Regions from separate parts of the Mesorhizobium sp. USDA 4132 genome, predicted to be linked through region 1. Evidence: predicted binding sites of a transcription regulator. Region 1 holds the regulator's gene; the other holds the start of a gene.
What was found. Region 1 encodes LexA, which represses DNA repair genes until DNA is damaged. Its sites were predicted from a motif close to TGTTCNNNNTGTGTTCNG; they were not measured.
Positions count from the first base shown of each region.

Region 2: a site for LexA is predicted at 5,387-5,404, ahead of ACZ9IU_RS01890 (2'-5' RNA ligase family protein). Genes of this name have one in related genera too.

Region 1 is NZ_JBWCCP010000001.1:1,953,673-1,968,788, forward strand. Features, by position in the region: gene ACZ9IU_RS10205 (ComEC/Rec2 family competence protein) at 1-2,046, shown strand, start outside; gene lexA (transcriptional repressor LexA) at 2,027-2,746, opposite strand; gene ACZ9IU_RS10215 (VOC family protein) at 2,947-3,816, shown strand; gene kdsA (3-deoxy-8-phosphooctulonate synthase) at 3,820-4,668, shown strand; gene eno (phosphopyruvate hydratase) at 4,779-6,053, shown strand; gene ACZ9IU_RS10230 (FtsB family cell division protein) at 6,217-6,534, shown strand; gene pdhA (pyruvate dehydrogenase (acetyl-transferring) E1 component subunit alpha) at 6,729-7,799, shown strand; gene ACZ9IU_RS10240 (pyruvate dehydrogenase complex E1 component subunit beta) at 7,818-9,212, shown strand; gene ACZ9IU_RS10245 (pyruvate dehydrogenase complex dihydrolipoamide acetyltransferase) at 9,228-10,568, shown strand; gene ACZ9IU_RS10250 (SGNH/GDSL hydrolase family protein) at 10,632-11,270, shown strand; gene lpdA (dihydrolipoyl dehydrogenase) at 11,332-12,777, shown strand; gene ACZ9IU_RS10260 (GlsB/YeaQ/YmgE family stress response membrane protein) at 12,852-13,097, shown strand; gene lipA (lipoyl synthase) at 13,135-14,109, shown strand; gene ACZ9IU_RS10270 (hypothetical protein) at 14,132-14,317, opposite strand; partial or broken gene ACZ9IU_RS10275 (P-loop NTPase family protein) at 14,620-15,116, shown strand, end outside.
Region 2 is NZ_JBWCCP010000001.1:370,358-385,473, forward strand. Features, by position in the region: gene ACZ9IU_RS01855 (Ivy family c-type lysozyme inhibitor) at 1-394, shown strand, start outside; gene ACZ9IU_RS01860 (MBL fold metallo-hydrolase) at 424-1,311, opposite strand; gene ybaK (Cys-tRNA(Pro) deacylase) at 1,320-1,793, opposite strand; gene ACZ9IU_RS01870 (ArsC family reductase) at 1,810-2,163, opposite strand; gene ACZ9IU_RS01875 (hypothetical protein) at 2,337-2,501, shown strand; gene ACZ9IU_RS01880 (methyl-accepting chemotaxis protein) at 2,681-4,075, shown strand; gene ACZ9IU_RS01885 (VOC family protein) at 4,096-4,578, opposite strand; gene ACZ9IU_RS01890 (2'-5' RNA ligase family protein) at 4,661-5,317, opposite strand; gene ACZ9IU_RS01895 (nuclear transport factor 2 family protein) at 5,502-6,920, opposite strand; gene ACZ9IU_RS01900 (helix-turn-helix domain-containing protein) at 7,016-7,786, opposite strand; gene ACZ9IU_RS01905 (methylated-DNA--[protein]-cysteine S-methyltransferase) at 7,942-8,499, shown strand; gene ACZ9IU_RS01910 (phospholipase D-like domain-containing protein) at 8,616-10,583, shown strand; gene ACZ9IU_RS01915 (YqaA family protein) at 10,631-11,221, opposite strand; gene ACZ9IU_RS01920 (hydrolase) at 11,744-12,397, opposite strand; gene ACZ9IU_RS01925 (LysR family transcriptional regulator) at 12,548-13,444, shown strand; gene ACZ9IU_RS01930 (TetR/AcrR family transcriptional regulator C-terminal domain-containing protein) at 13,494-14,105, opposite strand; gene ACZ9IU_RS01935 (FAD-dependent monooxygenase) at 14,174-15,116, shown strand, end outside.

The sequences.
Region 1 (15,116 bases):
ACGTGGCGGCGGTCCACCGTCGTTCTCGATACGCCGGTGACAACCGAACTTGCCGGCGTGGTCGAGCGCAGGGAGATCGATGCCCAGGGCCGTTGGCGCTATGTCGTCCTTATCGACCGGACATCCAATCCGGAAGTCAGGCGCCCGCCGGAGCGTGTATCGCTGCTTGCAAGGTCTCGACATGAGCCCGCCCAGATCGGCGAGACGATCAGCGGCCGCGCGCGCCTTTCACCACCCTCCGGACCTGCACTGCCTGGCCTCAACGACTTTGCCTTCTCCTCCTATTTCGACGGCATCGGCGCGGTCGGATTTTTCTATGGAGCGCCGAAAAAACAGGCTGCCGGTCCGTCGACCCGGAGCTGGATTGCCGACATCGAAAGCCGGCTTTTCGATCTCCGCAGCGCAATCGCCACCCGTATCCGCGAGACCGTGCCGGGAGATTCCGGCGCCTTTGCCGCGGCAATCGTGACGGACGAACGCCGGGCGATCTCCAAGGGAACGACCGAAGCTTTACGGCTTTCGGGATTAGCCCATATCGTCGCCATTTCCGGACTGAACATGGCGCTCGCCGCCGGTATCTTCTTCGTCGGCGTGCGGACCGTGCTCGCGGTCTTTATGGGCTTCGGCCACGCCTATCCGGTGAAGAAGATCGCCGCACTCGGCGCTCTGATAATGGTCACCGCCTATTACCTGATCTCCGGTTTCGGCGTTTCGGCCGAGCGGGCCTACATCATGATGGCAATCATGCTGGTTGCCGTCCTCTTCGACCGACCGTCGATCAGCCTGCACAATGTGGCGCTGTCCGCGCTCGTCATCATCGCCATGTCGCCCTCGGAAATGCTCGGGCCGAGCTTCCAGATGTCGTTTGCCGCCACCGTTGCCCTGGTCGCCGGTTACGCGCTCTGGAAACAGAGGGCCGAGGGCCGCGATCCTCAGCCTCTGCCGTTCCGTCACCGCATGGTGATGCCGATCCTGGCATCGTGGAATTTCGCAGCCGGCGTCTTCGTCACCTCGCTGATCGGCGGCGTTTCGACCGCGATGTTTTCGGTCGAGCATTTTCATCGCATCGCCACCTATGGCCTCGCCGCAAACCTCGCAGCCATGCCGATCATCTCCTTCGTGGTGATGCCGGCCGGTCTGGTCGGCATGCTGCTGATGCCCTTCGGCCTCGACGCTCCCTTCATGAAGCTCATGGGCCTTGGCCTGGAAGCGGTGATCGCCATTGCCGGGCACGTGGCTGCCTGGGGTGGCGATGTCGGGATAGGCCGCCAGCATCCATGGTTCCTGACGGTCTCAACGGCAGGCTTCCTGCTGCTGACCCTGCTCAGGACGAAGCTAAGGCTGATCGGTCCGCCGCTGATGGTGACCGCTCTGCTGCTTTCCTGGCATGAGCGATCGACGCCTCTGGCGGATATATTGGTCTCGGAAGACGGGACAATGGTGGCGCTCGTAAACGGGGAACGGGTTTCCACCAACCGCACCCGCCCGCCTGATTTCATCTACGACCAGTGGAAGAGGGCGCTTCTGCTCGGCGACCCGACCAAACCGGACATGTCGCCGGCCAGGGACAAGCCGCCCGACCGCAAACCAGCAGGCGCAAAAAACGATAAGCGCCGCGAGTTGACCTCGGCGGAACTCGAAACAGTGAGGTTGCGAATAAGCCAGGTGACTTCCGACCGCTTCACCTGCGAGCCTAAGGCCTGGTGCGCCGCAAGCACGGGCAATGCCATCATCGTGGCCGTAGAAGACGGCCGTTATGCTGGCGCTGCCTGCGACGCCGCCGATCTTGTCATCGCCCCGCGGGCACGCTTCGACCGATGCCGGTCCGGCGGACTGATGATCAATGGCACGACGCTCAGAAAGACCGGCGCGCTGGAGATTTCGCTGAACGACACGGGCGACATGCGACGCTGGCAGGTCCGTGCCGCAATGGCGGCCGAGGACCGGCCCTGGACTAGGCACCGCCACTACGATTGGCGAAGCCAGAGTTTCGACAACGCGTTGCCGGAACCGCTCCGGCAGCTGATCAGTGATAACGGCGGATGAGGCCGACGAGCTTGCCCTGGATCTTCACCCGGTCAGGCCCGAAAATGCGGGTCTCGTAGGCGGGGTTGGCGGCTTCGAGCGCGATCGAGGCGCCGCGGCGGCGAAAACGCTTCAGCGTCGCTTCCTCATCGTCCACCAGCGCCACGATGATGTCGCCGGGATTGGCCGTCGTGCCGTTGCGAATGATCACGGTGTCGCCATCGAGAATGCCTGCCTCGATCATCGAATCGCCCTTGACCTCCAGCGCGTAATGCTCGCCGGAGCCGAGCATCTCGGCCGGCACGGAGATGTCGTGCGTGTTGTTCTGGATCGCCGAGATCGGCACGCCGGCGGCGATGCGGCCCATGACGGGAACGGTCGTGGCGTTCGACGAGCCATCGTTGGCCGCGAGTTTCTGAGGTGCTGCGGCCGGCTGCGGTTTGCCGAGGCTGCCCTCGATGACGCTGGGCGAAAAACCGCGCCGCGGCTGAATGCTCGGCGAATAGGCTTCCGGGAGCTTGATGACTTCCAGCGCGCGGGCCCGGTTCGGCAGGCGGCGGATGAAGCCGCGCTCCTCGAGCGCCGTGATCAGACGATGGATTCCGGACTTGGACGCAAGGTCGAGCGCGTCCTTCATTTCGTCGAATGACGGCGGGATACCGGATTCTTTCATGCGTTCGTGAATGAACAGAAGCAATTCCTGTTGTTTGCGCGTGAGCATCTTTTGGCACCCTCAGAGTCGGAAACAAATCCAGAACGGACACTATATGTTCCATATGTGTTCCGCAAGTCCCTAAATTTCTGTGAAGTATGATGATTTTTTCTTCATAGATGCGTGCCAGATATCTGGTGTCACACCACTTGCGCGGCGCCAGCCCGCTGCCAAAGTAGCTTTGCGATTCCAATTCAGGGGGCCCTCGCGTGAACGCAAGACCGATCGATCATCTCGTGCTGCCGGTGGCGGGACTTACCGCTGCGCGTTCCCGGCTCACGGAGCTCGGTTTTACAGTTGCGCCGGATGCTTTTCATCCTTTCGGCACCGCCAATGCTTGCGTATTCTTCTCGGATGGGACCTACCTGGAGCCGCTGGCTCTTACCAACCGACGCCATGCGGGTGTCGCGGCAAAGCGCGGCAACGTTTTCACCGCCCGCGATCTCGCCTTCCGCAAGACGTCCAACCGGCAGGGCTTTTCCGCTCTCGTTGTCGCGACCCGCGATGCGATGGCCGATCATGCGCGTTTCAAGATGCGCGGCGTTTCGGCAGGCGACGTGCTGGAATTTTCCCGCGGCATGATCCTGGCCGACGGTTCCGAGACGCAGGCGAGCTTCCGGCTGGCATTCGCCGGCGATGACCGCGCGCCCGAGTTCTTCCTGTTTTCCTGCCAGCGCATCAACCCGCTGCCTGCCGACCGCGAGCTGGAGCGGCATGCCAATACCGTTATCGGCCTGAGCGAAATCATCCTGTCGGCCCCGACACCTGCCGATTTCGCTCCGCTGGTCGAACAGGTGCTGCTGACCAAGGCCGCGCCGGAGGCTGCACCGCTCCAGCTTGCCGCGGCCAATGCCCGCATCCGGATCCTGCAGGATCGGGAGCTCGAGGCGGAATTTGCGCTTCAGCCGACCCCGGGCGCCGAAGGACTGCGCGGCCGGGCGGTCATCTTCAAAACCGCCGATCTTGCCGTGACAGAGATCACCCTTGCTGCTAATGACGTCGCATTCGTCCGCCGGGAGGGCCGTGTTCTCGTCTCGGCGGCGCCCGGCCAGGGTGTTTTGTTCGGCTTCGAGGAATAGATCATGGAAGTTACCGCAAACTCCAGCGTCTCCGTCGGCGAAGGAGGCGGCAAGGTGGTTTTCGCGCAGAACGCAAAACTGTCGCTGATCGCCGGTCCCTGCCAGATGGAAAGCCGCGACCACGCCTTCATGATGGCAGGCGCGTTGAAGGAACTCTGCAGCAAGCTCGGCATCGGCCTCGTCTACAAGTCCTCCTACGACAAGGCCAACCGCACGTCGATTTCCGGCAAGCGCGGCATCGGGCTCGAAGAGTCGATGGAAATCTTCGCTGACCTGAAGCAGGAGTTCGGCTTTCCGGTTCTGACCGACATTCATACGGAAGAACAATGCGCTGTCGTCGCAAAGACGGTGGACATCCTGCAGATCCCGGCTTTCCTGTCACGCCAGACGGACTTGCTTGTCGCCGCTGCCAAGACCGGCCGCGTCGTCAACGTCAAGAAGGGTCAGTTCCTGGCACCCTGGGACATGAAGAACGTGCTCGGCAAAATCACCGCGAGCGGCAATCCCAACGTATTGCTGTGCGAACGCGGCGCCTCCTTCGGCTACAATACACTCGTTTCCGACATGCGTTCATTGCCGATCATGGCGTCCATGGGGGCTCCGGTGATCTTCGACGCGACGCATTCTGTGCAGCAGCCTGGCGGGCAGGGAGGCTCTACCGGAGGAGACCGCAGCATGGTGCCGGTCCTTGCACGGGCAGCGGTTGCCGTCGGCATTGCGGGCCTGTTCATCGAAACTCACGAGGATCCGGACAATGCTCCCTCGGACGGCCCGAACATGGTGCATCTGAAGGACATGCCGCAGCTCCTCGAAAAGCTGCTTGCCCTCGACGCCGTCGCCAAGGCGGCTTGAGCGCGTCCACAAAAAGCGCGCAAACTGCTTCGATTGTAATTTTCGTGTCATTGATTATGAGACATTTTCAGTGACCTCGTGACGTCAAGTCCAAACCCAGGGAGAGACCCTTGACCGCCATCACCGATATCATCGCCCGCGAAATTCTCGACAGCCGCGGCAATCCGACCGTCGAGGTGGATGTCTATCTGGAAGACGGTTCGATGGGCCGTGCGGCCGTTCCGTCGGGCGCCTCCACCGGCGCTCATGAAGCCGTCGAACTGCGCGACGGCGGCAAGCGCTACCACGGCAAGGGCGTCGAAAAGGCGGTCGAAGCCGTCAACACCGAGATCTTCGATGCGATCGGCGGTTTCGATGCCGAGAGCCAGATCCATATCGACAAGACGATGATCGCGCTCGACGGCACGCCGAACAAGTCCCGCCTCGGCGCCAATGCCATCCTCGGCGTCTCGCTCGCCGTTGCAAAAGCTGCCGCCGAAACATCCGGCCTGCCGCTCTACCGTTATGTCGGCGGCCCGAACGCGCATGTCCTGCCGGTTCCGATGATGAACATCATCAACGGCGGCGCTCATGCCGACAACCCGATCGACTTCCAGGAATTCATGATCATGCCGGTCGGCGCTGACACGCTGAAGGACGCCGTGCGCATGGGCTCGGAGATCTTCCACGTCCTGCGGAAGGAACTGGCGGCCCAGGGTCACAACACCAATGTCGGCGACGAAGGTGGTTTCGCACCGGGCCTGAAGAGCGCGCCGGAAGCCCTCGATTTCATCATGAAGTCGGTCGAGAAGGCCGGCTATACCCCAGGCGACGACGTCTGCCTGGCGCTCGACTGCGCCTCGACCGAATTCTTCAAGAACGGCAAATATGAAATGGAAGGCGAGGGCCGCACGCTCGAGCCGGAAGCCATGGCCGATTACCTCGCCGAGCTTGCAGCAAAATACCCAATCATTTCGATCGAAGACGGCATGGCCGAAGACGATTGGGCCGGCTGGAAGTACCTGACCGACAAGATCGGCGCCAAGTGCCAGCTCGTCGGCGACGATCTGTTCGTCACCAACTCGTCGCGCCTGCGCGATGGCATCAGGCAGGGCGTCGCCAATTCGATCCTGGTCAAGGTCAATCAGATCGGCTCGCTGTCGGAAACGCTCGATGCCGTCGAGACTGCCCACAAGGCGGCCTACACCGCCGTCATGTCGCACCGCTCGGGCGAAACCGAAGACTCGACGATCGCCGATCTCGCCGTCGCCACCAATTGCGGACAGATCAAGACCGGCTCGCTGTCGCGCTCCGACCGGCTTGCCAAGTACAACCAGCTTATCCGCATCGAGGAAATGCTCGGTCCGCAGGCCGTTTATGCCGGCCGCAGCGTCCTGAAGGCCTGACAGCCTCCCAGGTTCGACATTTTCATGGAAGCCCGCGCCGAAAGACGCGGGCTTTTTTCGGACTCGATTCTGGTCAACGATTGCTTAAGCAAGTTCTGCGAATTTGAAGCTCTGTTTCGGATCGATTTGAGATCCCGTAAGCGTGGCAAGGCGTTAGAGCGGTATGTGGACAAAGCATCATAAGAAAAGAAAATTCGGCCGTTTTGTTCTTCCCGCCATCACAGTCGCGTTTCTTTGCTACTTCGGCTATCATTCCATCCATGGCGATCTCGGGCTGATCGCCACGGAGGAATTCGAACGTCAGCGGCAGGCGCGTGCAGGCGAGCTCGCAAAGTTGACCGCTCGGCGCGAGACGCTGGAGCGGCAGGTTCAGCTGATGAGCGATGGTTCGCTCGACAAGGATATGCTTGACGAGATCGCCCGTTATCAGCTGAACGTCTCGCGCGGCGACGAAATCGTCATCTTCAACAACTACTTCTAAATTAACCGAAATCCAGTTAATTTCATATTTCTGTAACCTTTTCATAGTGTTGCACGGAATGTGAGCCATGCGTTTATGGCATTGCTGGGGCAGCTTTTCTTGCCTATGGTACGCCCCGAAACCAGAGTGGGAATCTGGCGATATACGTCAGAGCGTAATCTCGCTCTCAACGCAGAACTCAAAGGGAGGGATGAATGGCGCCGACAAAAACCGCGTCTGTATCCGGCCGCAAACCAGCGGCAAAGTCTGCAATCAAATCAGCCTCGAAATCCTCCGCCAAGGAGTTTACGGGCAAAAACACCCCGGATTTCGGCAAGGATCAGGATCTTCACGCCTATCGTGAGATGCTGATGATCCGCCGTTTCGAGGAAAAGGCCGGCCAGCTCTACGGCATGGGCTTCATCGGTGGTTTCTGTCACCTCTATATCGGCCAGGAAGCTGTCGTCGTCGGCATGCAGATGGCGCAGCAGGAGGGTGACCAGGTTATCACCGCCTATCGCGACCATGGGCATATGCTGGCAACCGGCATGAGCGCGCGTGGCGTCATGGCGGAGCTGACCGGACGCAAGGGCGGCTATTCCAGGGGGAAGGGCGGCTCGATGCACATGTTCTCCAAGGAAAAGCATTTCTACGGCGGCCACGGCATCGTCGGCGCCCAGGTTTCGCTCGGAACCGGTCTCGCCTTCGCCAACAGGTATCGTGGTAACGACAGCGTCTCGGTCGCCTATTTCGGCGATGGCGCGGCCAACCAGGGCCAGGTCTACGAGAGCTTCAACATGGCGGCCCTCTGGAAGCTGCCGATCGTCTATATCGTCGAGAACAACCGTTATGCGATGGGCACCTCGACGGCCCGTGCGACGGCGCAGTCGAACTACTCGCTGCGTGGTTCCGGCTTCGGCATCCCCGGCATCCAGGTCGACGGCATGGACGTTCGTGCCGTGAAGGCCGCCGGCGACGAGGCGCTCGAGCACTGCCGCTCCGGCAAGGGCCCGATCATTCTCGAAATGCTCACCTACCGTTATCGCGGCCACTCCATGTCCGACCCGGCGAAATATCGCTCCAAGGACGAAGTGCAGAAGATGCGCTCCGAGCACGACCCGATCGAGCAGGTGCGCCTGCGCCTCATCGAAAAAGGCTGGGCGACCGAAGACGAGCTGAAGGCGATCGACAAGGATATCCGCGACGTCGTTTCGGATAGCGCCGATTTCGCCCAGGCCGATCCGGAGCCGGATCCGTCCGAGCTCTACACCGACATTCTGCTCTGATCGCGGGGAGGGAACCCAATGCCAATCGATATCCTGATGCCCGCCCTTTCTCCGACCATGGAGGAAGGCACGCTCAGCAAGTGGCTGAAAAAAGAGGGTGACAAGGTCACCTCCGGCGACGTGATTGCCGAAATCGAGACCGACAAGGCGACCATGGAAGTGGAAGCCGTCGATGAAGGCGTGATCGGCAAGCTGCTGGTCGAGGCCGGCACCGAAAACGTCAAGGTCAACACCAAGATCGCCGTGCTCCTGCAGGACGGCGAGAGCGCTGATTCGATCGGCTCCGCGGCTCCTGCCAAGGAGGCGCCGAAGGCGGCTCCGCAGGTCGAACAGGAAGAAAAGCCGACCGCGACCGGTTCGGCATCCGCCCCGGTCCCGGCCCAGCCGAAGGTCGAGGCCGCTGCCGATCCGGATATCCCGGCCGGTACCGAAATGGTCATGACCACCGTTCGCGAAGCACTGCGCGACGCGATGGCCGAGGAAATGCGCCGCGACGAGAACGTCTTCGTCATGGGTGAGGAAGTCGCCGAATACCAGGGTGCCTACAAGATCACCCAAGGCCTGCTGCAGGAATTCGGGGCTCGCCGCGTGGTCGATACGCCCATCACCGAACACGGCTTTGCCGGCGTCGGCGTCGGTGCCGCCATGGCGGGCCTGAAGCCGATCGTCGAGTTCATGACCTTCAACTTCGCCATGCAGGCGATCGACCAGATCATCAATTCGGCCGCCAAGACGCTCTACATGTCCGGCGGCCAGATGGGGGCGCCGATCGTGTTCCGCGGCCCGAACGGTGCCGCCGCCCGCGTCGGCGCGCAGCACAGCCAGGACTATGCCTCCTGGTACAGTCAGATCCCGGGCCTCAAGGTCGTCATGCCGTACACGGCTGCCGACGCCAAGGGCCTGCTGAAAGCTGCCATCCGCGATCCGAACCCGGTCGTCTTCCTGGAAAACGAAATCCTCTACGGCCAGTCCTTCGAAGTGCCGAAGCTCGATGATTTCGTCCTGCCGATCGGTAAGGCGCGCATCCACCGCAAGGGCAAGGACGTCACCGTCGTCTCCTTCGGCATCGGCATGTCCTATGCCGTGAAGGCTGTCGCCGAACTGGAAAAGGAAGGCATCGACGTCGAGCTGATCGATCTGCGCACGCTGCGCCCGATGGACCTTCCGACGGTCATCGAGTCGGTCAAGAAGACCGGCCGTCTCGTCACGGTCGAGGAGGGTTATCCGCAGAACTCGATCGGTACTGAAATCGCCACCCGCGTCATGCAGCAGGCCTTCGATTATCTCGATGCGCCGATCCTGACGATCGCCGGCAAGGATGTTCCGATGCCTTATGCGGCCAATCTCGAAAAGCTGGCGCTGCCGAATGTCGGCGAAGTCGTCCAGGCGGTGAAAACCGTCTGCTACAAATAAGGGGAGGATGTTTCGATGCCGATCAACATCACCATGCCTGCCCTGTCTCCGACCATGGAAGAGGGCAATCTTTCCAAGTGGCTCGTCAAGGAAGGCGACAAGGTCAAGTCCGGCGACGTGCTCGCCGAGATCGAGACCGACAAGGCGACCATGGAAGTCGAATCCGTCGATGAGGGCACCGTTGCCAAGCTGGTCGTTGCGGCCGGCACCGAGGGCGTCAAGGTCAATGCGCTGATCGCGATCCTTGCCGCAGATGGCGAGGATGTCTCGGCCGCCGCTGCCGGCGGTGGTGCTTCTCCGGCTCCGAAGGCCGAGGCTGCGCCCGCCCCGAAGGCGGAAGCCGCTCCGGCTCAAAAGGCGTCCGAACCGGCGCCTGCTGTCGCGGCACCGGCTCTGGCGTCTTCGGGTGATGCAAGGCCCTTTTCTTCGCCGCTCGCCCGTCGCCTCGCCAAGGAAGCCGGCCTCGACCTTTCCGCCGTGTCGGGTTCCGGCCCGCACGGCCGTGTCGTCAAGGCCGATATCGAAAAGGCTGTCGCTTCCGGTGGTGCCAAGCCTGCACCGGCTGCCGCTCCACAGGCTGCTGCCGCACCGGCCATGGCCAAGGGTCCGGCGGACGATACCGTCCTGAAGCTTTTCCCCGAGGGTTCGTACGAGCTTCTGCCGCATGACGGCATGCGCAAGACGATCGCCTCGCGCCTCACCGAGTCGAGCCAGACGGTTCCGTCCTACTTCGTCTCGATGGATTGCGAGCTCGACGCACTGATGAAGCTGCGCGCCGAGATCAACAAGTCTTCGCCGATGAAGAAGACCGACAAGGGCGATGTTCCCGCCTTCAAGCTGTCGGTCAACGACTTCATCATCAAGGCGATGGCGCTCGCTCTGCGCGATGTCCCGATGGCCAATGCTTCCTGGACCTCGACGGCCCGCGTGCTGCACAAGCATGCAGACGTCGGCGTGGCCGTATCCATCCCGGACGGGCTGATCACCCCGATCGTCCGCAAGGCCGAAACGAAGACGCTGTCCGTCATCTCCAACGAGGTGAAGGATCTTGCGAGACGCGCCCGCGACAAGAAGCTGAAGCCGGAAGAATACCAGGGCGGCACGACATCCGTGTCCAACCTCGGCATGTTCGGCGTCTCCAATTTCACCTCGATCGTCAACCTGCCGCAGGCCTCGATCGTCTCGATCGGCGCAGGCGTCGAGAAGCCGATCGTGAAGAACGGCGAGATCAAGGTGGGCACGGTGATGACCGCAACCTTCGCCTTCGACCACCGCGTCATCGACGGCGCGCTCGGTGCGGAACTCGCGTCCGCCTTCAAGCGCTACATCGAAAACCCGATGGCGATGCTGGTGTAGTCCGGTATTTCCCTCCCCTTGCGGGGAGGGTGTCCGCAAGGGAGGGGTATCGGAGGTGCGTCCATGAAAACCGTTCTCTGCTATGGTGATTCATTGACCTGGGGTACGGATGTCGCAACCGGCGGCCGCCATGCCTTCGAAGATCGCTGGCCGAGCGTGCTGCAGGCAGCGCTCGGTCCCGCGGTCAATGTGGTGGCTGAGGGTCTTGGCGGCCGTACCACCGCCTATGACGACGGGCTTGCCGATTGCGATCGCAACGGTGCGCGGCTGCTGCCGACCGTCCTTCATAGCCATGGTCCGCTCGAGCTGGTGATCATCATGCTCGGCACCAACGACCTGAAGCCGATCATCCACGGCACGGCCATGGGCGCGCGCCAAGGCGTGAAGAAGCTGGTCAGCCTCGTGCGCTTCCACGACTGGGGCCGGGAATGCGACACGCCGGAAATCCTCATCGTGTCGCCGCCGACGCTCTGCGACACCGCAAACCCAATGACCGGAGCGCTGTTTCGGGGAGGCATCGAGCAGTCTTCGATGCTCGCATCGCTCTATCGGGACCTCGCGGACGAACTAGGCTGCGGTTTCTTCGATGCGGGATCGGTGGCGAAAACGACGCCGATCGACGGCGTGCATCTCGATGCAGAAAATACCCGCGCGATCGGACGCGGCCTTGAGCCGATCGTCCGGATGATGCTGGGTCTCTAGAAGAAGATTTCCCGAGGCGGGCCGCCTGGAGCTGGCTCCCCAATGAGAAGGCAGGAAAGCAATGGCTCAATCCTACGACGTCATCGTTATCGGTTCCGGTCCCGGCGGTTATATCGCCGCCATCCGGGCATCCCAGCTCGGGCTGAAGGTCGCCGTCGTCGAACGCGAGCACCTCGCCGGCATCTGCTCCAACTGGGGCTGCATTCCGACCAAGGCGCTTCTTCGCTCGGCCGACGTGATGCACACCGCGACCCACGCCAAGGACTACGGCCTGACGCTGGAAGGCACGATCAAGCCGGACGTCAAGGCGATCGTCGACCGCTCGCGGGGCATCGCCCACCGCATGAACAACGGCGTCGGCTTCCTGTTCAAGAAGAACAAGGTCGACATCATCTGGGGCGAGGCGAAGCTTTCGAAACCCGGCGAGATCGTCGTGTCGAAGACCACCAAGAAGCCGGTCGAGCCGATCGGTCCGATCCCCAAGAACACGCTCGGCGAGGGCACCTATACCGCCAAGCACATCATCATCGCGACAGGCGCCCGCCCGCGGGCGCTGCCGGGCATCGAGCCGGACGGCAAGCTGATCTGGACCTATTTCGAGGCGATGAAGCCGGAAGAGATGCCAAAGTCGCTGCTGGTCATGGGGTCAGGCGCCATCGGCATCGAGTTCGCCAGCTTCTACCGCACCATGGGCGTCGAGGTCACCGTCGTCGAGATCATGAGCCAGGTCATGCCGGTCGAGGATGCGGACATCTCGGCGCTTGCCAAGAAGCAGTTCGAGCGCCAGGGCATGAAGATCCTGCTCGAGGCCAAGGTTGCCAAGGTTGTGAAGGGCGCCAACTCGGTCACTGCGACGATCGAGCTCAAGGACGGCAAGACGCAGGAGATCACCGCCGACCGGATGATCTCGGCCGTCGGCGTCCAGGCCAATATCGAAGGCATCGGCCTTGAGGCAGTCGGCGTGAAGACCGACCGCGGCTTCATCGTGATCGACGGTTACGGCAAGACCAACGTGCCCGGCCTCTATGCGATCGGCGACGTCGCCGGTCCGCCGCTGCTCGCCCACAAGGCCGAGCATGAAGCGGTCATCTGCGTCGAAAAGATCGCCGGCCTGCCGAACGTCCATCCGATGGACAAGCTGAAGATCCCCGGCTGCACCTACTGCAACCCGCAGGTCGCCTCCGTCGGCCTCACCGAAGCCAAGGCTAAGGCCGAAGGCCGCGACATCCGCGTCGGCCGTTTTCCGTTCGTCGCCAACGGCAAGGCGATCGCGCTCGGCGAGGACCAGGGTCTGGTCAAGACCATCTTCGACAAAAAGACCGGCGAACTGATCGGCGCCCACATGGTCGGTGCCGAAGTCACCGAACTGATCCAGGGCTTCGTCGTCGCCATGAACCTGGAGACGACGGAAGAGGAACTGATGCACACGATCTTCCCGCATCCGACCATTTCCGAGACGATGAAGGAAAGCGTGCTTGACGCCTACGGCCGGGCGCTGAATGCCTGACGAGATCGCCCTGCCGGGGATTGTTCCACGGCCGGGCGGCGCCCATATGAGTGTCTCTGGAACGGGAGCGTAGCATGCAGGTAGGTTGGATTGCGGCGATCATCATCGGCGGCCTGGCGGGTTGGCTCGCCGGCAAGCTGATGGATGTCCGTTTCGGCATTTTCATGAACATCGTCATCGGCATTGTCGGCGCGGTGCTGGCCAACGGCATCTTCAACAGGTTCAACATCCATGTTGCAGACGGATGGCTGGGTTACCTGGTTGCAGGTTTCATCGGCTCCTGCATTTTGCTATTTCTTGCCAAACTCGTCAGGCGCTGACGAACCCCGCGATACAGGCGGTTGAAAGCAGGTTCTTATGGTCACCATCCTCGACACGATCGCATCCGGCGATGAAAAGCGCGTCCGTCATCCGGAAAAGGCCCACCGACCGGACCAGGAAGTCATGCGCAAGCCCGAATGGATCCGCGTCCGGGCGCCGGTCTCCAAGGGCTACCAAGAAACCCGCGCGATCGTGAAGGAAAACAAGCTGGTGACGGTCTGCGAGGAAGCGGGCTGCCCCAATATCGGCGAGTGCTGGGACAAGAAGCACGCCACCTTCATGATCATGGGCGAGATCTGCACCCGCGCCTGCGCCTTCTGCAATGTCGCGACCGGCAAGCCGAACGCGCTCGATATGGAAGAGCCCGAAAACGTCGCCAAGGCCGTCAAGCAGATGGGTCTTAGCCATGTGGTCATCACCTCCGTCGACCGCGACGACCTGGCCGACGGCGGCGCCGAGCATTTCGAGAAGGTGATCTGGGCGATCCGCGCCGCGTCGCCGGCAACCACCATCGAGATCCTGACGCCAGACTTCCTGAAGAAGCCCGGTGCGCTGGAGCGCGTCGTCGCCGCCAAGCCGGATGTGTTCAACCACAACATGGAAACCGTGCCGGGCAACTATCTGACGGTGCGCCCCGGAGCCCGTTATTTCCACTCCGTCCGGCTGCTGCAGCGGGTGAAGGAGCTGGATCCGACCATGTTCACCAAGTCGGGCATCATGGTGGGGCTCGGCGAGGAGCGCAACGAAGTGCTGCAGCTGATGGACGACCTGCGCACGGCCGACGTCGATTTCCTGACGATCGGCCAGTATCTGCAGCCGACCCGCAAGCACCACAAGGTAGAAAGCTTCGTCACGCCCGAGGAGTTCAAGTCCTACGAGACGGTGGCCTATGCCAAGGGTTTCCTGATGGTGTCTTCGAGCCCGCTGACCCGGTCTTCGCATCACGCCGGGGATGATTTCGCTCGCCTCAGGGCTGCACGCGAGAGGAAAGTCCTGGCCGCCGCCGAGTAGGGCGGCGAGCCGGTCGTAAGCCTTATTCGGCTGCCTGAACCTTTTCGTGCTTGTCTTGGCCGCGTCGGCGTTCGCGCAGCGTGAAACGATGTCCGCGTGCTTCGCTCTTCGCCATTTCAATAAGATAGACCAGCATGGGAAGCTGGTTCATGTCTGCAAGCTGCTTTGCGGATTCGAGCAGCTTTATCATCTGCGAGAAATCGTCCATGGATGCTTCTTTCGGGTGCGCCCGGTCTGCTATCGGTTGATTATGCCATTGTACGCTGGCTTGCGACTCTGGATCACTACAACCGGATGAATCCTACATTACATCTTATCAATCTGAATGCCATCTGACATCGACAAATGACCGATGGTTGAACCCGTCACTCTGACATCCGTGTCAAAGCTCCGTCACAATCGCATTCGGCGACCTCTATAGCGCCGTCTGCCCGACATTGAAATCCTCCTGTCATCATCGGCGTCTACCGCCAGTCACGATGCAGCGAGCCTGATTCACGGGAGATCATCATGGATATGGAATCTGGCGTGAATGCGATCCGTTACGTGGGAATTGCCGAAGCAGCAGACAAGGTCTCCAATGCCGACAGAATTCTGGTCATCGGCTGTTCCGGCGGTGGCAAATCGACGCTGGCCCAGAAGGTCGCCCGTCGTTTCGAGCTCACTTACATCTCGATCGACCGCGATGTGCTCTGGTTGCCGGGCTGGGTGCAGCGGGACAAGCCCGAACAGCACCGCCTCATCGTCGAGCTGGCCGCCGGCGAACGCTGATCATGGATGGCACCAATACCTCCACTTTCGACATTCGCGTACCGCGCAGCGATCTGGTCATCTGGGTGCGCATGCCGCGCTGGCTATGCGTCTGGGGAATTCTCAGCCGCCGGATCATGAACAGGGGAGGCACCCGTCCGGAAATGGCGCCCGGTTGCCCGGAGAAGATGGAATGGCAATTCTTCCGCTTCGTCTGGACCTGGGAGAAGGTCTATGGCCCGCGCGTGGCTGCCGGG
Region 2 (15,116 bases), 1.6 Mb from region 1:
AGGTTTCGCCGAGGCAGGCAAGGTCGCCTTCCAGCCGAATGCGACGATGGGGTGGGATGACATGAAGAAGGCGGAGCACCCTTCCGAACTTCTCGGCATTGGTCCGATCGCCGATACGGCAAACGCCATGCTTGGCGAGCATCGACAGGAATTCGAGAACTCCATCACCGGACCCGGCAGCGGAGCGTTCAAGAACGGTTTTTATATCGGTGAAGCCTGCATGCCGCATATGTGCACCGAGGTCGAGGCGCTGGTCGCCGCCGATATTTCGGCGAGAAAGCTTTATCTCGCCTGGAAGCCGATGGGAAAGAAGATCATCCTGCGTCCGGCGGTCCGCAGATGGCCGGCACCGGCGCTTGCCGCTCTCAAGCAATGGTCGGCGAAATGGCCGTGATGATTTGATCCGCCGGTTCATCCGGCCGGTCAGCGCTGCAGCGCCGCCTTGACCGCAGCAATGTTGCTGGCATGAACCTCCTCGTAGGGCGAGAAATAAAGCACGGCGCCCGAGGCGATCTCTTCTGCGACGAGCGACTTCAGCGAGGGATCGATATCCTTGCCGGCGGCGATGGCGCCCGCCATACGGCGCAGATAGGCGCGGTTGGCGTCGATCAGGTCCGGCCCATAACCGCCCGCCGCGATACGCTCCGCATCGCCATGCGCCGGCAGGATTTTTGCGATCGGCCAGGAGGCCATCCGCGCGAGTTCGCCGATATGCGTACCGATCTCGGCCGCTTCCGAAATATAGGTGACGGTGTCTTCCAGCGTGTCGCCGGCGAACAGAAGCCGTTCCTGCGGCAGCCAGATCACGTTGCCGTCGGCGCTGTGGATGGCGAAATGATGCAGCTCGATCCGACGGCGGCCAACCGTGAGACCGAATTGGCCATCGAACAGCGTCGTCGGCATGATGAGAGGTGAGATCGGTGGATTGGCGCTTTCGATCTTCTCGCGGTTTTCTTTCAGCTTCTCGGCCGTCAGCGTCAGCGCGATGATTTCGCAATCGGCAAAGATCGCGTTTCCAGCAATATGATCCTTGTGCCAGTGGCTGAGCACGACGCGGATCTTCCTGACGCCGAGCCCTTCCAGATGGGTGCGGATCGCTTTAGCGTGACTGAGCGAGATATGGGTGTCACAGACCAGCGCCTCGCCTTGATCGACGATCGCATAGGACGCGACGCCCAGCGAATAGGCGCCGTCGTCCAGCCAGTTTGCGCTTTTCGCATGCAGCCGTTTGCCGGGCACCCGGCCATCGTAATAGGCGAAGATGCCGGGATAGGGCTCGAGAATTCGAAGGGTCGAAGTCATTTCACTCATGATCACCATCATGCCACCAGCGGCGCTGCGACCGCCTTCAGTGCGTCGCGGGCCGCCTTCGGGTCGAGCCGCACCTGCAGTCCGCGCTGGCCGCCATTGATGAAGACATGCGGCTCGTCGAGCGCGGTGATCTCGATCGCGGTCGGCACGAGTTTCTTTTGACCGAAAGGGCTGATGCCGCCGACATGATAACCGGTCGCCCGTTCCGCATCGGCGGGCTTCATCATGTTCGCCGACTTACCGCCGAATGCCGCTGCAAGCTTCTTCATCGAGACTTCACGGTCCGACGGCACCACGACGCAGACCGCTTTGCCGTCCACTTCCGCCATCAGCGTCTTTAGGACACGGCGCGGCTCCTCGCCGATCGCCTCCGCCGCCTGCATCCCGATCCGGTCCGCATTCGGGTCGTAGTCATAGGTGACGGTGGCAAAGGCGATACCGGCCTTTTCGAGCATCTGGGTGGCGCGGGTTGTCTTGGACATGGCTCGAATCCTGGATTCAGATCTTGGAAAAGGCTTCTTCGTAAATCTCCGGCTTGAAGCCGACGATCAGCTTTCCCTCCGCTTCCAGCACCGGCCGTTTGATCATCGAAGGTTGGGCAAGCATCAGCGCGATCGCCTTCTCCCGATTGAGGTTTGCCTTGTCCGTTTCGTCGAGCTTCTTGAACGTGGTGCCGGCGCGGTTGAGCACGATTTCCCAGCCGGCACGGTCCGTCCAGGTATCGAGATGCGCCCGGTCGATCCCTTCAGCCTTGTAATCGTGAAAAGTGTACGTGACGCCCTTGCGGTCGAGCCAGTCGCGCGCTTTCTTCATCGTGTCGCAGTTCTTGATGCCGTAGATCGTGATTGCCATCGAAGCCTCTTCATTTGGGCTCGACCGATACCAAGCACAACCCTCGCCACGCAAGCCATCCGGCGTGGTTAACGGTTGTTATGTGACAGTTGCATGGCTCCTCTGTTTCGTTGTGCATTGCACAAAAACAGCACAGACATCATATCTTAGCAGAACGAAAAGGAGAGTTTCACATGTCCGTACAGAAGAAGACCCGTGGCAGCGCCATTGGCCGCGCCTTTGCAGTTATGAGCGCCGCAATCTCGGTTTCGGCTGCCGTTGAAAACCATCGCCGTCCGAGCAACGTCGACCTGACCACCCTCGGCATCGATCCGAAGGCTTTCGATCGTCTCGGCTAATCCGTCTTTCCCGCCTTATCCGGCCGGGAGGGGGTGTCGTATCTCAGCCTAAAGTATATGTCTTTGCGAGATACCCGCGGCAACTGTCCGTTAACCATAGATATCCTATATTCCCCTAATATTCGGGAGATGTGGATTTGGTCGGACAGGTTGTCAGGGAAGAAGTGCCGTCTGAGCCCATGGCTGTCGACGGCGAGGCGTTGAAGCGATCCGTCGCCAAGCTTGCAAACGAGGCTTCCGCGCTTGGCCTTCATCTGGTCGATATCGCCGGCGCCATCCAGGATACGGCGACGCAATCCTCGGAACATGCGAAATTGCTTGGTCGCTTGACCCAGTCCGCTCAATCGATCGCGGACGCCAATGGCCATGTTGCCCGTTCCCTCCAGGAATCCGACAAGCTGACGGCGAACGCTCGCAAGGTGCTCGGCGAGCAGGCTGAGCAGCTTTCCGGCTCGATCACGGCGATCGACCACATGGTGCATGCCTCGCAGGAAATCGGCGCCGAGATCAAGCTGTTTTCCACAGCGCTCGGAGACGTCGGACGTTTGGCGGACGCGATCGGCATGATTGCCCGGCAGACGAACCTCCTGGCATTGAATGCCGCGATCGAAGCGGCCCGTGCTGGCGAAGCCGGCAAGGGTTTTGCCGTTGTCGCCGCGGAAGTGCGGGCGCTTTCGCTCCAGACTTCCCAGACCACAAGTTCGATCCAGGTCACGCTCGATCAACTGAACAGCCGCATCGATCGGCTGGTGACGGCCGGCGAAGGCGCCAGCCAGTCGGCCGAGGGCGTCAAGACGACCGCGATGAAGGTCCAGGGCTCATTCAAGGGCGTCGAAGGCGTCATGACCCAGATCCTCGACAACGCGTCTTCGCTTGCCGGGACCACCGAGACCGTCGACCGGCAATGCGGCGAGTTCGCCTCTTCGATCGCTTCCGCCGCAAGCGCGATCCTGAAATCCAACGACCAGCTGCAGCAGACCTCTTCCCGCGTCGGCGAGGTGGTGACGATTTCCGAACGGATGATCCAGACGACGGCGAGCGTCGGCATCGAGACGCCGGACAGCCCCCATATCCGCGCCGTGATGGCCTATGCCGCCGAGGTTTCGTCCGTCTTCGAGGCGGCCGTCAAATCCGGCCGCATCGATCTTGGCGCCCTGTTCGATCGGCAATACGCGGCGATCCCCGGCAGCGATCCCGTGCAATACATGACGCGCTTTACGGAGTTCACCGACGCCGTCCTGCCGCCGATCCAGGAACAAGCAGCCGAAAGCGACCCGCAGGTGGCATTTTGTGCGGCCATCGACGAAAACGGCTATCTGCCGACCCATAATCGAAAATTTTCGCAGCGCCAGCGTCCCGGCGACGTGACCTGGAATACCGCCAACTGCCGCAACCGGCGCATCTTCAACGACCGTGTCGGCCTGGCGGCCGGTCGCAACAAGGAACCTTTCCTGCTGCAGACCTACCGTCGAGACATGGGCGGCGGCCAGTTCGTGCTGATGAAGGACATTTCCGCTCCGATCACCGTCAACGGGCGTCACTGGGGTGGGCTGCGCCTCGCGATCAAGGTCTGATATCGGCGGGTGGCGTTGCGTCACCCCGCGTAGGCAGCGTCCAGTTTGGCAATTTCGATCTTTTTCATCGAGAACATGGCCTGCATGACACGACTGGCGCGGGCGTTGTCGCTATCCGTCAGCATTGTCGCCATCCTGGCATAGTTGACCTGCCAGACGAGGCCGAAACGATCCGTCAGCCATCCGCAGGGCTGCTGCTGGCCACCTTCGACGAGCTTGCCGTAATAATGGTCGATCTCATCCTGCGTCTCGCAATGGACAAGGAAGGAAACCGCGCCGTTGAACTTCGCCAAAGGTCCGCCGTTGATCGCGGCAAAGCTCTGCCCTTCGAGTTCGAAGCCCATCGCCATCACCGAACCTTTCAAGCCAGGACCGGCGTCGCCAAAGCGCGAGACATCGGTGATCTTTGAATTGTCGAATATCGAGACATAGAAATTGACCGCTTCTTCGGCGTCGTTCTCGAACCAGAGATGGGGCACGATTTTATGTTTCTGGATGACCAATTGCTCTCTCCTGGTAATGGGTGACCGGCCACAGGACGCCCGCGCTCCCGTCGGCCCGACATGTTCACGAAATTCTTTTCCGTCAAATCGTCATGCGGAGCTGTTCTGGCCGCATCGGATAAGCAGGGGCATTCGGATCGAAACTCCATCTCCCGAATTCCTCGTGCCGGGTTTCGCCATAATGGCTGTAGACCAGCATGAATTCCCCGGCGATCCAGGCGTAGTTCCGCTCGATAGGCATGGGTTCAATTCGGCCGCAGCCATAGATCAGCGTCACATGCGGGGCGGCGTCCGCCATCCAGACATTCGGTAGGTTGTGTCGGGTGAGGGCATGACGCAGCATCTGCGCGAACTGGTTGACAATCGGATTACCCTTGGCGCGATACAGGGCGAGGTGACGCCTGTCTCCGAACAGGCCGCTGCTGTCGAGGGTGATCGGAATAGGCCTTGCCCGGATACCGGCCATGACCATCCTGGTTGCCTCGATAAGCGTCGCGGGCGGCTCATCGAACTCTTCCATGCAAAGCAGGCTCATATGAAGAAGATCGGCGGGATAGGCATCGCGAGTATTCTGGTTTGTCGCGTGAATCATGGCATCGCCATGCATGATGAGACCGAGGGGAGCGGAAGGCTTGAGCACGAACATCAGCTTGCTCTTCCGTCGTTCTGGCCGGTTGGGTAGCTGCCAGCTCTCGCCAAAGGGGAACGAGAGCTGGCTAGCGTGCTTGCGCAAGCTCATCTTGCTACCGTCATAGTAATGCGACCTCATGCCGTTGAATGATTTTTAGCGAGACTCCTTGGATGAGTAAAGAACAAATGCGGAACAATTGCAATCATGGTTAACTTGCGAGCCGCTCCGGCATCGGTTTTAGCGGATAAGCCTGCCAGAAAAGCTGTCGGCCGCCGCCTGGTCCTCCTCAAGTTCAGCGGGTTTTCGGCGCGCGTTCGGCGGCGCGCTGGGTGAGCGCCCTGTCGCCGGTCTCGTCCGTCGCAATCATGGTCAGGGCGGAAATTTTCCAGCTGCCGTTAACCTTGGCGAGCTCGTAGCGGTAACTGCCGATCAGCACCCAGAGATCAGTTCCGATGCGATGGGTCGCCTGGAAATCGGCCTCGGCGGTCGCCTTCTCGCCTTGTAAGCCCGTGATCGTATGATTGGTCACGAGATGCCGCGTCTCGTCGAAACCCGGCAGGAAACCGGACCATTGCCGGATCACCTCATCGGCCGGTTGGGCAATCGGCTTGCCGCCCCAAAGGCTCGTATAGTCAAGCGTCACCTCGTCGGCGAAGGCGCGACGTACCCGATCCCATTGATGCCGGTCGGCGCCGGCGGCGATATCGGTGATCGTGTCGATGATCGCCGCACGGTCCTCGGGATCGATCTGCCGAGACGCGTTGGCGCGGGTGAAATGCGCTGCCGCGGCGTCCGCCGCAATCGTCACCGGTTCCGACCGGTCGTAGAAGTCGAACTGACTGATACCGTCGAGCCAGAGTTCCGATTTCTCGCCCGGCAGCAGCGCGTAAAACGCATGCGCACCCTGCGGCACGGCAGCTCCCTCCGAATGAACGATCAAGGTCGGCTTGTCGAGCTTTGCCCCGAGAGAAACGGAATCGTAGGTCAGCCACGGCTCCCAGGAGGCGAGGTTGAAGCGGTTGTCATATTGCGGGATAAGGCCGCGATTGGCCTCCGTGTAATAGGGGACCTGATACATGAGCGAGGCCTTGTCGGTCGTGCTGGCGGCGGTGACGATCCTTGGTTCACCCCGGCGCTCGGAGGCCACCGCCTCGCGTGACGTGTCGATCAGCCTAGAAACGCCGTCCGGCCCGCCATAGACCTGCTCGACGATCTCTCGGTTGTGCAGCCATGGTGCGACCAATGCGATGGCGGCGAAATTGCCATTGCCCGTCGCCGCCGCTGCCATGTATCCGGCCGACGCGCAGATGCCGAGCCCGTTGATGTTGGCCGCATCCACTTCCGGCAATGTCGCCATGAATTCGGCCGCGGCAGCGATGTCGCCGGTCTTTTCGGCCGGATCCTCCTTGAAGCGGATTTCACCGCCCGACTGTCCCCAGCCGCGATGATCGAAGGCGAGTGCGGCAAAACCGCGGTCCGCCATTTCGCGGGCGTAGCGGCCGGCCATCTGCTCCTTGATGGAGGTCCAGGCGCCGCTAACCACCACGCCTGGACGTTTCTCGCCGGCTCTGTAGTCCGGTGGCAGATAGAGCGTGCCGGCGAGCGCCGCGCCCTGGTTCTCGAAGGAAACGCTGCGGGTCTGGATATCCTCCGCGAGGGCAGCGGAGGTCATCATCGCGACGCAGAAGGTTGAAAAAGCAGCGGCTTTCATGGCGTTCTCCCATCTTGGTTAGAATGACGGGAATTTGGTGGTTACGCAGAAGCGGCACAGGCGCAGATCTTGGCGTTCGTTATGCGATTATTGCTTCAATCGGCCCTGAAGGCAGCGGGCGTCCTGCCCGTGTGGCGACGGAAATGCTGGCCGAACCGCGAGACATCCTCATAACCGACCCGGGCCGCAACGGAGGCGACCGGCAGCCGCGTGGTCTTCAGGAACAGTTTTGCCAACTCCATCCGCTCACGGATGACGTATTGAAGTGGCGATTTGCCGAGCGCCCTGGTAAATGCCCGCGCAAAGTGAAAACGGCTCATCGCCGCTTCGGCTGCCATGTCTTCCAGTGACAGGTTGGTCGAAAGGTTTTCGTGGATGTAGGCAAGCGCGCGGTGCAGCCGCTTGTCGTCGATGCCGACAAGCTTCGGCCGGGCAGGTGCCAGGATCTGGGCGAGGTGCGCCGCGAGCGCCAATTGCATCGTTTCACCGTAGAGCGCCGACGCATGGCCGGCAATCGACACTGTTTGGTGTGCAAGCTGCGCCAGCAGCGGGTCGAAAGTGCCGATAACCGGCCTGAAATCCGAATGACGTTCGAAGCCCACATCGGCGAGCAGGTTTTCGGGCACCTCAAGTCTCAGGAAAGACAGCGCCTCGTCATATTCGCAAATACCCGCCGCACCCGCCGGCAGGATCCAGCCTTCGCCGGCTTTCAGAGGCACATGCTGCCGTTTGTCAGAGCCGACGGCGATCCGGTGGCGGTCCTGATCGACGAGAAAAAGCCCGAGCGCCAGGCGCGATATCGCAAAGCGTCCGCCGCCGGGAGGCGTATGCAGCCTCTCCGCCGTCAGGCGCGCTTTTCCAGCCAATGCTTGCGATCCGCTCATGGGGGAAAATTTAAGGAGCGGCCAGGGAACTTCAACTGACAGTTCTGCGAGAACTTCGTCCTTTCAGGCAAGAAACGGGTTGAATCCGTGGACCTAAGGCACGATTTTAAGGTCAATCGCAATGCGGAGGTTTCCTCATGACAATGCATCAGTACCTGATTTTTGAAACTGCCGGCGGCTTCTGCGGCATCGCCTGGAATGATGTCGGCATCACTCGGTTCCAGCTCCCGACCAAAAGCGCGGATTCGACCGAAAAGCTGCTGCGGCGCCGGCTGCCGGAGGCCGAGCCGGGCACGCCTCCGCCCGAAGTGCTCGAAGCTGTCGACGCCGTGAAGCGTTATTTTTCCGGCGAGGAAGTCGATTTCTCGAAGGTCAGGCTGGATCTCGATGGTCAGGACGACTTCTTCAAGCAGATCTATGCCGCCGCCCGCCGGATCGGCTGGGGGCATACGACGACCTATGGCGCGATCGCCAGGGAACTCGGCGCCGGTCCCGAGGCCGCTCGCGACGTCGGCCAGGCAATGGCCAAAAACCCGGTGGCGCTGATCATCCCATGCCACCGCGTGCTTGCCGCCGGCGGCAAGATCGGCGGTTTCTCGGCTCCTGGCGGCTCGACTTCGAAATCCCGCATGCTGGAGCTCGAGGGTGTACACCTGACACCGCCGGAACCGGCGCAGCAATCGATGGGGTTCTGAAACATCCTTTCCCGACTATCTATCAGGGCGGGTATAAAAACGACGCATGGATTTGCGATTGTAATATTCCTGCGAATTTGATCTGCTAGGAAATGGTCAGAAGGTAGGGGATGGCCATGTCCAGGATCGTCAAGGCGAATGCGTGGTGCAACAACGAAGTCGGCTATCTGGCTTGGCGGACTGACGGGATCATCAAGGATTGTCTCGGGTTCATGATAACCCGGATCCACTTCGATCTTGCCGGCAATGAGGCTGCAAGGCGTGTCCTGCCTGCATGGGTCGCTTTCGACACGCAGTCCAATCCGAAGGGCGAGGAGCAGGATACCAGCGTCTGGCCCATCCAGAAATTTTCCTGGCGCGATCTTACGCTTCGCCGCAGCCGCAACGAGACGGTGCTGCGGGAAGGGGAATTCAAGGTCCGCTACGAGGTCGTACCGGTAGGCTTGGCCGGTCCAGGGCGCTCGCCGGTGCCGCCTTCGGCGACTGCGCCCTTTCTCGACGATGCCGGAAAGCCCCGCTACAAAGGCGACCCGATCCCCCTCTTTTTCTGCGGGGAGCCCGTTTTGACCGATGAACTGCTGGTGACCGGCCGCTTTGGCAAGGCCACGGTGGCGTTCAACAACGGCATCCTGTCGACCCAGAATCTGAGGAAGCAATTGAAGACCCCCGATGGCAAGACGCCATCGAAGAGCGAGGTTCTCAGACGCATCGCCGACAGACGCGATCCCTTGCGATGGTTCCTGGGCGGCGATGCGCTGAAGACGGTCAAAGGTTTCTTCGATCTCGCGGAAAAGCTGGACGCGGATATCTATCTGGCGCTCTACGAACTTCACGACGAGGAACTGATCGACCTCATCGACATCCATCATGCCCGTATCCACCTGATCCTTTCGACTGCCGGCAAGTCGGAAGACGGCAAGACCTGGGATACGACCAACGAGGCTGCACGCGCCAGATTGCGGGCCAAGCTTGGTGACCGTCTGCAGAACCGGATGTTCAACAACAGCAAACATATCGGCCACAACAAGTTCGGCGTGCTGGTCTCCAAGACGGGCGAGCCCATTACCGTGCTGACCGGCAGCACCAACTGGACGTCGACCGGTCTTTGCGGCCAGACGAACAATGCGGTGATGATCGAGGACATGAAGCTCGCCGAGGTCTATCTCGGTTATTGGCAGCGCCTTCTGGCCGACGTGATTCCGGAGCCGGCTCCGCTGAGCAAGCCGAACAATGTCGATCAGGGGCCCCAGCTGCGTGCGGATGGAGCGACTCCGCATCCTCTCGATATTGCTTCGGTGGCCCCGTCGGCGAAGGCGATAGCATGGTTCTCGCCCAACATGTCCAAGGTCAGCGTTCCGCGCCAGAATCCGGCAACACCTCCGGACATGCAGGAGGTCTTCGACCTGATGCGGGGCGCCAAGCAGGCCTTGCTGTTCTTGAGCTTCTATCCGGCCCAGCAAGGCCGCAACAGCATCATCGGCGAGGCGGTCAAGATCGCCGCCGAAAAACCCGACCTGCTCGTGCTGGGAGCCATCAGCGCGCCACAGGCGATGCCCAATTACGAAATTCCGATCCGGGAAGACGATGCCGACGAGGAAGACGGGGCTACCAAGGCGCCGGCGCCTTCCATCTATCAATTGAAGGGTGCACCCCGCGTGATGATGGTGAGGGCGAGCGCCATCCGCGACCTGATCGGGGATTTCCAGCGCGAATTGCTGACGGCGGGGACTGCGATCATACACGACAAGGTCGTGGTGATCGATCCGCTGTCGCAGACCGATTGTGTCGTGATCACCGGCAGTCACAATCTCGGTTTCAAGGCGTCCTATGCCAATGACGAGAACATGCTGATCATCAAGGGCGCGCCGCGGCTCGCGGCCGCCTATGCGGTGCATGTCCTCGACGTCCAGGACCATTACCGTTACCGGGCCGTCCTCGAGGAGCAGCGCAGAAAGGCGCTGCTGACCGGTGCAACTCCACCGAAAGCCTCGACCGGGCATGGTTTTCTCCACACCGACGACGGCTGGCAAGCGCCTTATTTCGATGGACGCAAGGGCGACGAGCTACGCTATTTTGCCCGCTGACGCGTGATCCCGGAGCCCCCGGGGCAAAGGCAAGAAACGTGAATGCCTCAATGCGTCAGGAATTTGTAAGCGACATAAGCGACGATCAGCACCGCCGCGACCGCCATTGCGATCAGGCCCAGCCGCTTCTCGATGAAATGGCGAATGTCCTCGCCGTAACGGCGCAGCAGCCAGGCGAGCAGGAAAAAGCGGGCGCCGCGGGTGACGATCGCCGAGACGACGAACAGGCCGAGATTGATATGTGCCACCCCGGACAGGATCGTCACCACCTTGATCGGCGGCAGATGCGCGAAGCCCGACGTCACCAGCATCAGCACCACGGCTTCATACGTGATGCCGGCCTTGAGCTTGTTGAAGGTGTCGAGCTTGCCCCAGAACTGAAGGATCGGTTCGGCAAGCGCATCGAAGGCGAAATAACCGATGCCCCAGCCGGCAATGCCGCCGAGCACGGAAAAAACCGTGGCGATCAGTGCATAGCGCCAGGCGCGCTCCGGCCGGGCAAGCGCCATCGGCAGGAACAGCACGTCGGCCGGCACCAGGAAGACGGAGCTTTCGACGAAGGCGATGATAGCAAGCCATACCGCCGCGGATTTGCGGGCGCTGAGCGCCATCGTCCAGTTATAGAGGCTGCGAAGCATAAATCAGGCGTCCTGTACGTTTTGGTAACCGGCAGCGTGTGCCGCCTTTATGAATTTGCGAACGAAGGTAACAAATTTCTCGCACCTTCCGCGACCATCAGGCCGGGCTCGTCATAGACGTCCTTCGACAGTGCAGCAACAAGCGCCTTCAGCGCCTCGCGACCTCGGGGAATGTTGGGATTGTGTTGAATCTAATCCGTCACGGAGAGGAACTCCACTGCCGACGCATCATGACGTTGGAATAGCGAGGTCATCGCCTTGATCACGAGCGCCTTGTTGCGCTGGGGACGATCATCGGAGACGCGATCCGGTGGCCGAGTGACCGCAAACGGTCCAGGCGATGGATAGCCGGGCTGAGCCGGCTGCAGTCGCGGGTAGGGCTGGAGGAATGGTCGTTGATCATGCCGGCCGCCCTGCATTCAGGCATGGGCGGCCATCTTGTGAAGCGGGGATGACGCAACTCGATATGCAGCCAGCGTGTTGGCACCGGATCGCTCAAGTCTTTCGTCACCCCCGCTCAGATCATCCTGCGTTGCTCGGCACCGGCGTATTGAGCAGCTGCTGCTCCCAGAGATATGCGATGCCGCTGCCGCTCATGTGCGAGATGAGCACTTCAGTCAGCTCTTCGACATGCTCGGTGCGAGCCCAGTCGCGCTGCCATTCGCCAGCCAGAGCCATCCAGGTCATCATGTTGACGCCGGCCGCAATCATCCGCTGTATGGCGACTTGGTGAGACTCGGTTGAACTTCCGCCCGATGCGTCGGTAACTACGGTCACGTCCCAGCCTTCGCCGGCTGCCTGAATCGCGGGCATCGCTACGCAAACTTCGGTCCATAGGCCTGCGATGATCAATTGCTTGCGGCCGGTCGCCTTGACCAGGTCCACCACTTTCTCGTCCTCCCAGGTATTCACCCAGGTCCGGTCGATCACTTCCTGCCCTGGGAAGACGTCGGTGATTTGCTTGAAAAGCTTGCCACCGCGATCCGCGATCACGCTGGTGAGGATCGTCGGAACATTGAAAGCCCTTGCCAGCTTTGCCAGCGCGGTCACATTGTTGACGACAGCCTGCGGGTCGTGGCTGTTCAGATTGGTGAGCTGGTAGGGCTGGTGGTCGATCAGAACGAGTACTGAATCTTCGGGACGAAGAAGCGAAGCAAGGCCATTACGAAAGGTCATTGTTACATCCTTTGCTGCCGTGTGAGCGGCATTGGTTTTTCAGAGACATGTGCCAGGGGCACGTTGCCCGCAAGGACTATTGCCGTTCCTATCCAAGTTGCGGTAGTCCCCTTTGGCGGTAAGCTGTGTCGCGAAATAAGGAACGCTGATTTGGACATTGAAGAGCTACAGACCTTCGTAGAAGTTGCTGATGCTGGAGGCGTTTCCGCGGCTGCGCTCCGGCTCGGCGTCTCCAAGTCGATCGTCAGTCGTCGGCTAATCCGGCTTGAAGCGGAACTTGGCGTCCAGTTGCTTGCACGAACGACCCGGGGCGCCGCTCTCACGGAAGCCGGCGCCACTTTCCGAGACTATGCAGCCAGAGTTTGCGCCGAGATCGACGTTGCCAAGGAAACAATCCTGCCCGCCGGTGACCTTCGCGGCCGCTTGCGAGTTGCCGTGCCGCTTTCCTTCGGACCGACCCACTTCGCTCCCATCCTTGCGGAAATGGCGCGACGCCACCCCCGGCTCCAAATCCACACCTGCTACAGTGATCGCTTCGTCGATCTCATCACGGAGGGATACGATTGCGCGATACGAGTTGGCTATCTCCAGGACTCCAACCTGGTCGCAAGGCGCGTCGGACCGATCTATGGGAAGCTCGTCGCGAGCCCGGACTATATCAAGGCGCATGGGGCGCCCGAAACGCCGGAGGAACTCGTCGCTCACGAGGCCCTCATGCAGGGCACCGAAGCCTGGCAACTCATGGATGGCGACAAGATCATCACGGTTCGTCCGCAAGGTCGCTTCAAGGCCGACAACGGCATAGCTCTCGTTGCCGCCGCGACAGCGGGACTCGGCATCGCTTACCTGCCCGATTACCTTACTCATGAATATATAGCTTCCGGTGCGCTCATGCCGGTCATGACGCGTCATCCACCACCCCCGGCCGGTGCATATGTCATCCGCCCGCCAGGTCAGCATCCCGCACGGAAGATACGGGTCCTCACCGAATTGCTGATTGAGTATTGCGAACCGGCTCCGCACCTCGCAGGACCTGCCCCTGTCTGAGTGGCGCCGCGGGCCGATCATCTCGCTCACAAGAAAGCGACGCGCTGAATCAGGTCCGCATCTGACGGTCGATGGTCGCCCTCGTTGATCGGCGCTCCACTCGTGCGGCGAGGCCATCAAGAATCAGCTTCAGCCCTTCTTCGAAAGCGGCTTCGTGATCTATCTGCGGAACCCCGATCAAATCGTCCGCAGTTGCGCCGAGACTGGCCTCGGCCTGTTCCTCGAGCACGCTTCCGACGGTGAAGCGGCTGGACGCGAGCATCGCCATCTGAGCGTCCCGCTCGGGCAAACCGGACGCGACCAGGAAGGCCATCTTGTGCGCGATCCGATCGATGTCCGCCACACCGGGGCGGCTGCCCGCGTGGAGCTTTGCGCCATCGCGGCGCATCAGCAGTGTTCGCCGGAAACTGCGCGTGTTGTCGAGGAACCAATCACGCCAATCGTCGGCTGGCCTTGGAAGCGTAGCGGTCGCGTGGGGCGCCATCGCAGTCTCGGCCATGGCGGCGAGCAGTTCCTCCTTCTTGCGAAAATGCCAGTACAGCGACGGTTGTTCGACGCCGAGCCGCTTCGCGAGTTGTCTCGTGCTGATGCCCTCAAGACCAACCTCATCGAGCAGATCGAGCGCTTCGGCAATTACGGTTTCACGAGTTAGCTTAGCCATCTTGACAATCTATCGCCGATAGGGAATTTCGTAAATCAGCCTATCACTGATAGATTCGAGTTGCGCACATGAAAATTGAAACTGAAAATCGCTCCCTCAAGATTCTTGTCTGCGGTGGAGGGATTGCGGGTCCGGCCTTGGCCTATTGGCTCACCCGAAGCGGCCATCAAGTCGTCATCGTCGAGCGGTTCTCAAACCTCAGGGCCACGGGTGCGCAGGTGGACCTGCGCGGTCAAGGCATCGAGGCCGCCAAGCGCATGGGGCTTATCGGCGCCATCCGGAGCAATCTTGTCGATGAGGCTGGCGTCTCGTTCGTCGACTCCCAGGGTCATGCCAAGGCGACGATCCTGGCCAACACATCCGGTCGCGGCGCGCAATCGCTCACGTCCGAATACGAGATCATGCGCGGCGATGTCGTGCGCATTCTCCATGACGTGACCAGGGATGACGTAGAATACGTCTTCGGCAAGACCGTGGAGCGGTTCGAGCAGGGCGACGAGAAAGTTCTAGCTCACTTCTCCGACGGCACCTCTGACACCTTCGATCTGCTGGTCGGAGCGGATGGTCAGGGATCGCGCATTCGCAAGGGTATCCTGCCGCCGGATGCAGCCGACCCTTACCTGCGAATGGGCATCCACATGGCCTATTGGTTCATCCCACGCACACCGGCCGACGACGGCAACATCCGCAATACATACCTCGCTCCTGGCGGCCGGATGATCATGCGGCGGAGCCATAATCCGACGGAAACGCAAGTCTACTTCGTGCTCAGGGAAAGCTCCGAAGAAGCATCGGCCATTCACAGGGCGCCGTTGGATCAGCAAAAGCAATTCTGGATAGAGCGGTTCCGGGACGCCGGCTGGCAGACCGATCGATTCATCCAGGGCATGATGACGACGCCCAATTTCTACTCTCAGGAAGTGGTGCAGGTCCGCACAGACACCTGGTGCAAGGGTCGCGTGGTTCTCGTTGGCGATGCCGCGCATTGTGCATCCCCGTTCAGCGGCATGG